3 regions of the Oceanobacillus caeni genome follow, and region 1 is predicted to be linked to each of the others. Evidence: riboswitches for the same ligand, from Rfam matches in the RefSeq annotation. Region 1 holds a riboswitch; each other region holds the start of a gene.

What was found. Region 1 has a riboswitch for S-adenosylmethionine ahead of ACFQ18_RS00365 (methionine ABC transporter ATP-binding protein). Riboswitches for the same ligand answer to the same signal wherever they lie in the genome.
Region 2: linked by a shared signal. The riboswitch ahead of ACFQ18_RS13950 (YezD family protein) and the one ahead of ACFQ18_RS00365 (methionine ABC transporter ATP-binding protein) in region 1 are both predicted to bind S-adenosylmethionine.
Region 3: linked by a shared signal. The riboswitch ahead of ACFQ18_RS05840 (5-methyltetrahydropteroyltriglutamate--homocysteine S-methyltransferase) and the one ahead of ACFQ18_RS00365 (methionine ABC transporter ATP-binding protein) in region 1 are both predicted to bind S-adenosylmethionine.

Annotation. Positions count from the first base shown of each region.
Region 1 is NZ_JBHTKV010000001.1:70,677-72,880, reverse strand. Features, by position in the region: gene ACFQ18_RS00370 (thioredoxin family protein) at 31-345, shown strand; SAM riboswitch class I at 551-665, shown strand; gene ACFQ18_RS00365 (methionine ABC transporter ATP-binding protein) at 816-1,856, shown strand; gene ACFQ18_RS00360 (methionine ABC transporter permease) at 1,846-2,204, shown strand, end outside.
Region 2 is NZ_JBHTKV010000022.1:15,409-17,612, forward strand. Features, by position in the region: gene ptsG (glucose-specific PTS transporter subunit IIBC) at 1-827, shown strand, start outside; SAM riboswitch class I at 1,028-1,131, shown strand; gene ACFQ18_RS13950 (YezD family protein) at 1,479-1,625, shown strand; gene ACFQ18_RS13955 (efflux RND transporter periplasmic adaptor subunit) at 2,050-2,204, shown strand, end outside.
Region 3 is NZ_JBHTKV010000005.1:99,428-101,631, forward strand. Features, by position in the region: gene ACFQ18_RS05835 (2,3-butanediol dehydrogenase) at 1-489, opposite strand, end outside; SAM riboswitch class I at 752-851, shown strand; partial or broken gene ACFQ18_RS05840 (5-methyltetrahydropteroyltriglutamate--homocysteine S-methyltransferase) at 1,047-2,167, shown strand.

The sequences.
Region 1 (2,204 bases):
GTTCAATTTAATCGGTATAGGGTGGTTTCATTGCAAGAAATAACAGAACAAGCATTAAATGAAGAAAGATATCTATTATATATATACACCCCTTTTTGCGGAACATGTAGTGTAGCAAGAACGATGTTAGAAAAAATCGAATCTGTTCATAAAGAAACCATTTTTTATGAAATGAATGCATCGTATTTTCCAGAATTTATGTATGACAACAAGATTGAAAGTGTTCCATGTTTACTTATTAAAGAAGAAAATCAAATAAAAGAAAAAATCTATGCTTTTAGGTCCACAGGAAATATTTATCGTTATTTAATTCAGTATAAGCCAGAGTTATTTGGAAATAACTGAAGTGAAATCGACAAAAGCAGGTTTATTTTTGATCGGTAGGACAGAAAATACTCTCCTATCTGTCTGAGTTAACTAAGGCATTCTCTTAAAAAGCTTGACGACATGCCAAGTTTCCTAAGGGGATATGTAACTTTGCTTCGTTATTTGACAAACCTAAGGGCATAGTGCTATCATGGTTTTAATATTATACTAGTAAGCTATCAATCTCTTATCAAGAGCGGTGGAGGGACAAGGCCTGAAGAAACCGCGGCAACCTTCAAACAATGTTGTTTGAAAAAGGTGCTAATTCCTGCAAAGCATATTGCTTTGAAAGATGAGAGAATGGAATGACATAGTAAGCGTCTTTCTGTTCTCATGTTCAGAAAGACGTTTTTTATTTTAGTATACATTTGTATCGATTATTGCAAGTATTTCCAATGCTAGATGTCGTATACTAAAAGAGATTCTAGTTGAATGAAGGAGGATTCGTTTTGATTTCAATTAAAGGGTTACGTAAGGTTTATACATCAGACAATAAGAAATTAACAGCGGTAGATGATTTAACCCTTGATATAAAGAATGGTGAGATTTTTGGTGTCATAGGCTACAGTGGTGCTGGAAAAAGTACATTCGTACGACTACTAAACCGCCTGGAGGAACCAACTGAAGGAAATGTTATTATTGATAAACAAGAAATCACCTCATTAACTAAGAATGAGTTGCGCTCCGCACGAAAGGAAATTGGGATGATTTTCCAACACTTCAATTTGTTATGGTCCCGTACGGTTGAAGATAATATCTCTTTTCCACTTGAAATTGCAGGGGTTGCCAAAGAAAAAAGAGTAAAAAGAGTCCAAGAATTAATTGACTTAGTAGGGTTATCTGGTAGAGAAAAAGCATACCCTTCTCAATTAAGTGGAGGTCAAAAGCAACGTGTTGGGATAGCACGTGCATTAGCAAACAATCCGAAAGTATTGCTTTGTGATGAGGCAACTTCGGCACTAGATCCAGAAACAACCAATGCTATTTTAGATTTATTAGTCGACATTAACCAGAAGCTTGGTCTCACAGTCATTTTGATTACTCATGAAATGAATGTGATTCGTAAAATTTGTAATAGGGTTGCCGTAATGGAAAAAGGGAAAATCGTGGAGCAAGGTGATGTCCTTGATGTTTTCTCTCATCCAAAACAACCTGTGACGAAAAAATTCGTAGCTCAGTTAATGGAGCCGGGTTCTGAAGATGAAACAGAAGATATTGAGAATCTGTTACATAATGTAAACCATGACGGTGTTCTATTACGTTTGCGTTTTATCGGAGAGTCAACAAATCAGACTTTAATAAGTCAATTAGCGAAGAAATTCCCAATTGACATTAATATTTTGCAAGGTAAAATTACGCAGACACAAACAGGTGGATTTGGAACATTAATTACGCAATTTATAGGTAATGAAAAAGATATTAGTAATGCGATTGAATTCATTCACCATGAAACCTCAGTAGAAGTGGAGGTTATACGTAATGCTGACTAATATAAAGATGGAAGATATATGGACTGCAACTTATGAAACCTTTTATATGACTATTATCGCACTTATTGGTACAGCTATTATAGGTATTATCCTTGGTTTACTTTTATACTTAACATCTAAAGATGCAATTTGGGAAAATACAACTTTTAACGTTATCGTTGCGAGTATTGTCAATGTCTTTAGAGCTATTCCGTTTATCATATTAATACTATTACTTTTCCCATTTACGAATTTTCTTGTAGGAACGGTTCGGGGACCTACTGCTGCTTTACCAGCCTTGATCATCGGATCGGCACCTTTTTACGCGAGATTAGCTGAAATTGCTTTTCGTGAAGTAGATAAAGGGGT
Region 2 (2,204 bases), on a different contig from region 1:
AAGCAGTTGAAGATGAAAAAGCAGAATCAAAAGGTAATGCTGGAGACTTAGCTTTTGATGTTTTAGAGGCGATGGGTGGACAAGAAAATATTGCGCACTTGGATGCATGTATTACAAGACTCCGTGTTTCTGTCCATGATATTCAATCGGTTGATAAGGATGGATTAAAAGATTTAGGCGCTGCTGGTGTCCTTGAAGTTGGTAATAATATTCAGGCTATCTTTGGTCCGCGTTCTGAGATTATTAAAGGACAAATGCAAGATATTATGTCTGGGAAAAAACCTCGTCCAGCAAAAGAGGTAAATCAAGAGTCAGAAATAACACAACAAATCGAGGAAGTTAATCCGGAAGCCTTACAAAATGAAATAGTGGATGAAGCCTTTATTTCTCCAATTAAAGGGGAGATTGTTCCGATCACAGAGGTTCCAGACCAAGTATTTGCCGGAAAAATGATGGGTGATGGATTTGCAATTAAGCCAGAGGAAGGATTGATTGTATCACCTGTTAATGGAACCATTCTTAATGCATTCCCTACCAAACATGCACTTGGGATTAAATCCGAGGGTGGAAGAGAAATTCTCATTCATGTCGGGCTTGATACCGTGAATCTTCATGGGGAAGGCTTTGAAATGTTAATAAAAGAGGGAGATGTGGTAAAAACTGGACAACCTCTATTAAAAGCGGATCTACAATATATTGGTGATCATGCGAAATCAACGATTACACCAATTGTATTCACAAACCTTAAAGACGGTGAAAAGGTTATTATCGAGAAACAAGGAAATGTTGAACGAGAAGAAGAAAACATTATAAAAATTGAAGGATAAATTGGGATGAACAGGATCCCATTCCCATTAACAAAGACGGTTTCTATAGAGTGTATTCTGTAGAAACCGTCTTTTCTTATATTTGTTGCAGGCTCCAATTAACCTGAAGCCATAAAATAAAAAAATAGTTTAAAAAGGTGATTGACATTTCAAAAAATACTAGGTAAACTAATAAATACAATTAAACCACTAGGATTAGTAACTTATATAGAGAGGTGGAGGGACTGGCCCAACGAAGCCTCGGCAACAGACTTACAATAGTACTGTGCCAATTCCAGCAAGTATTTAACTTGATAGATAAGAAGAGCAAAGTGAACCTTGTTGTTTCACCCCTTTTCTTCTTCAGAATTGGGTTTTTTAATGCTGATTGGGCTACCAAAGGCATTCAATGTTTAAGCTCTTCATTTAGGAAATCATGTAATAGAAGAAAACAGAAGTTTAAAGAGTATGCCATTTATCCACCTAAACGAGCAGCAAGACACCCACCTTAAACTTCCAGGGAACAAAGAAGGTAGTTGGGAGATCATGCACGTAAAGGTCCGATAAGTGCAACTAACTATCAGTGGAGGATGAAGGAAAACCGCACTAATGGAAGTCTTTTTTATTTCTCATGACATTTCTTGAAAAAGGGGGAAAACTAGTTTGGATAAGATTGATGATGTACAACTCAATCATATTTTAACTGCATTAAAAGAATTAGAATATGGATCAGTAGTCATTACAGTCCATGATGGAAAGATTACACAAATAGACACAACCGAGAAAAAACGTTTTTCCTTAACGAAAAATCGTTCTTAAGGTACTTGATGTTGTGAAGGGGCTATGGGGCAGCTGGGAAGAGTATATATAGGCACTTAGTAAACATTGAATTTATCTATGTTTACTAAGTGTTTTTTTGTTGTTAGGAAATTATAAAATTTGCTGCATGTGGATACTTATTCAGAATAGGCCACGTCCGGTTTCAGCGCTAAAGCCGTAGCTAGACTTCCTTCACCTCCGGACGTCGTTATACGGGCGCTTGCGCCTTTGTTCTTACTTCTAAAAATTATTTTAGGAGATATGAGGCACCGTGGCTTCGCGCTGCCTTAGAATACCATGTAGATTTTTGTAAAAACTTTAGTAAAGTTCCAAAAATATATTGCCAAACTTTGGTTAGATACTATAATATTGTTATCAGTATTACGATTTTTTTACAAAAATATTACAAGTTAGGGAGAAAGATATGTCGAAGAAAAAAATTTGGATTTGGGTGAGTATTGGTGTTGTAATACTTCTGCTTTCAGGGGGAACTGGTTTATTCTTGTTACAGCGTTCAGCAATTGCTGCTTTTGGTAATGAGGAGTTCGAGCCGTATGGGGAAAAAGTAGAACTTCTAAT
Region 3 (2,204 bases), on a different contig from region 1:
AGCTCTATGCGTTACTGCTGTCGGCTCTACAAGTGCCGCTTGCTCCAAAGTCATATTGTCTGGAATACGATGGCAGTATTGTTCATCTAGCACACAGTATTCCGCAAACCCGCCATCATCCGCAAGGCCAATAAATGCCGCATTACTATTTCTGCATAGATGATAGTTACCTTCACGACATTCTTTACATTCCCCGCAACGAATATTCGGTTCAATACAAACTCGATCGCCTACGCTTAAAGATGTTACGTCACTTCCAACCTCCGTAACTGTCCCACTAAATTCATGGCCCAATGTAAGTGGAGCTTGTCTTTTGGTTAATGGATGTTCTTCTGTAGGAATGCCAATGAAATGTGAATATGCATGCAAATCAGAACCGCAAATACCTGTCCAAGCAACTTCTACTTTAACATCCTTTGTGCCTACTTCTTTAATCTCTACATCTTCCACTCGCACGTCTTTTTCAGCATAAATTCTTGCTGCTTTCATCAGACTCACTCTCCTGCTGTTTAATTAGATTCATTTACAAAAGCCAGAGTTTCACATCTCTTGGATACGTAATTCTCTTATAGTTCTATTTACCCAACAATCTAGGATAATTGGTATATTCCACTCTGTCTATGAGTCTATTATACTACTCTCTTTTTTTAAGACATACTTTCTTGACCATTAAAGAAACTTAATCGCCCCCCGACCATTGACATTCAATGAATATACAGGTAATTTAATAATAATAACTGAATTTATAATTTTCTTATTTAGAGAGATGGAGGGACTGGCCCTAAGATATCTCAGCAACAGACATTTTTGTACTGTGCTAATTCCAGTAGCGTGAGGCTTGAAGATAAGAAGAGTAATTATCTCTGATACGAATCTCTTCTTTATTTAAGAGGGGATTTTTTTGGCAGGTAGGAAAGTATAAAATCTTTCCCGTCTGCATAAGTGCAACTAAGCCATCCGCCCAAAGGCTTGGCGGATGCCAAGTTTTCTAATACCCTAAAAAGCAAAACAAACAGAATAAATTCATTTTAGAGGGGTTGTACAAATTGATTAATTCCACTATTAAAGCGCCATTTAAAGCAGACCATGTAGGAAGCTTTTTGCGTCCACAAGCACTTAAAGATGCAAGGGCACAATATCAGGAAGGCCAAATAACGAAGGAAGAATTACGTTCCATAGAAGATATGGAGATTGCTAAAATTGTTGAAAAGCAAAAGGAAATAGGTCTGACGACAGTTACGGATGGCGAGTTTAGGAGAAGATGGTGGCACTTAGATTTCATAAGAGCCATTGAAGGGATTCGCGTTTATGAAATAGACATACAAGGCGCATTTAATGGAGCGATGAAAAAAGCAGAAGCATATACCGTTGATTCGAAATTAAAATTCCCGAAAAACCATCCATTTTTAGAGGATTTCGCGTATTTGAATAGGATAGCCGGTGACCATGTTGCAAAATTACAATCCCCGGGCCTAATATGATTTTCTATTCAGGTGTTGTTGGAAGTGAGCCTTATTTAAGTAACCCTTCTTATCCTTCACTCGATGATGCGGCTAAAGATATTGTTAACGTATATCAAGATGCCATTCAGGCTTTTTATGAAGCGGGATGTCGCTATTTACAATTAGATGATACAAGCTGGGGTGCACTATTCAGTGATGCTTTCCGAGATAAGATAAAAGCACAAGGATTCGATCCAGATGAACTAGTGAAGAAATTTGCTGATATTACCGTTGAAGCCGTAGCCAACAAACCAGAGGATATGGCAATTACGATTCATATTTGTCGTGGGAATTTTAAATCCTCCTGGTTATATCAAGGCGGGTATGAGCCAATAGCAAAAGAATTATTTTCCCGTGTTAATGTAGATGCCTTTTTCTTAGAGTATGATAATGAGCGATCTGGAGATTTTTCACCATTACGATTCATTAAAGATCAACATGTTGTATTAGGTCTAATCACATCTAAGACTCCTGAACTCGAAGATGAAAATGAAATCAAAAGTAGAATAGAAAAAGCAACGAAATATGTGGATATTAATCAACTTTGTCTTAGCCCACAATGTGGTTTTGCCTCTACGGAAGAAGGAAACATCCTAACAGAAGAAGAACAATGGAATAAACTACGCCATGTTGTTCAAATTGCTAAAGATGTTTGGGGAGAATAGACTTGTACATATAAACTATAAAAATCTCGGTTACGAA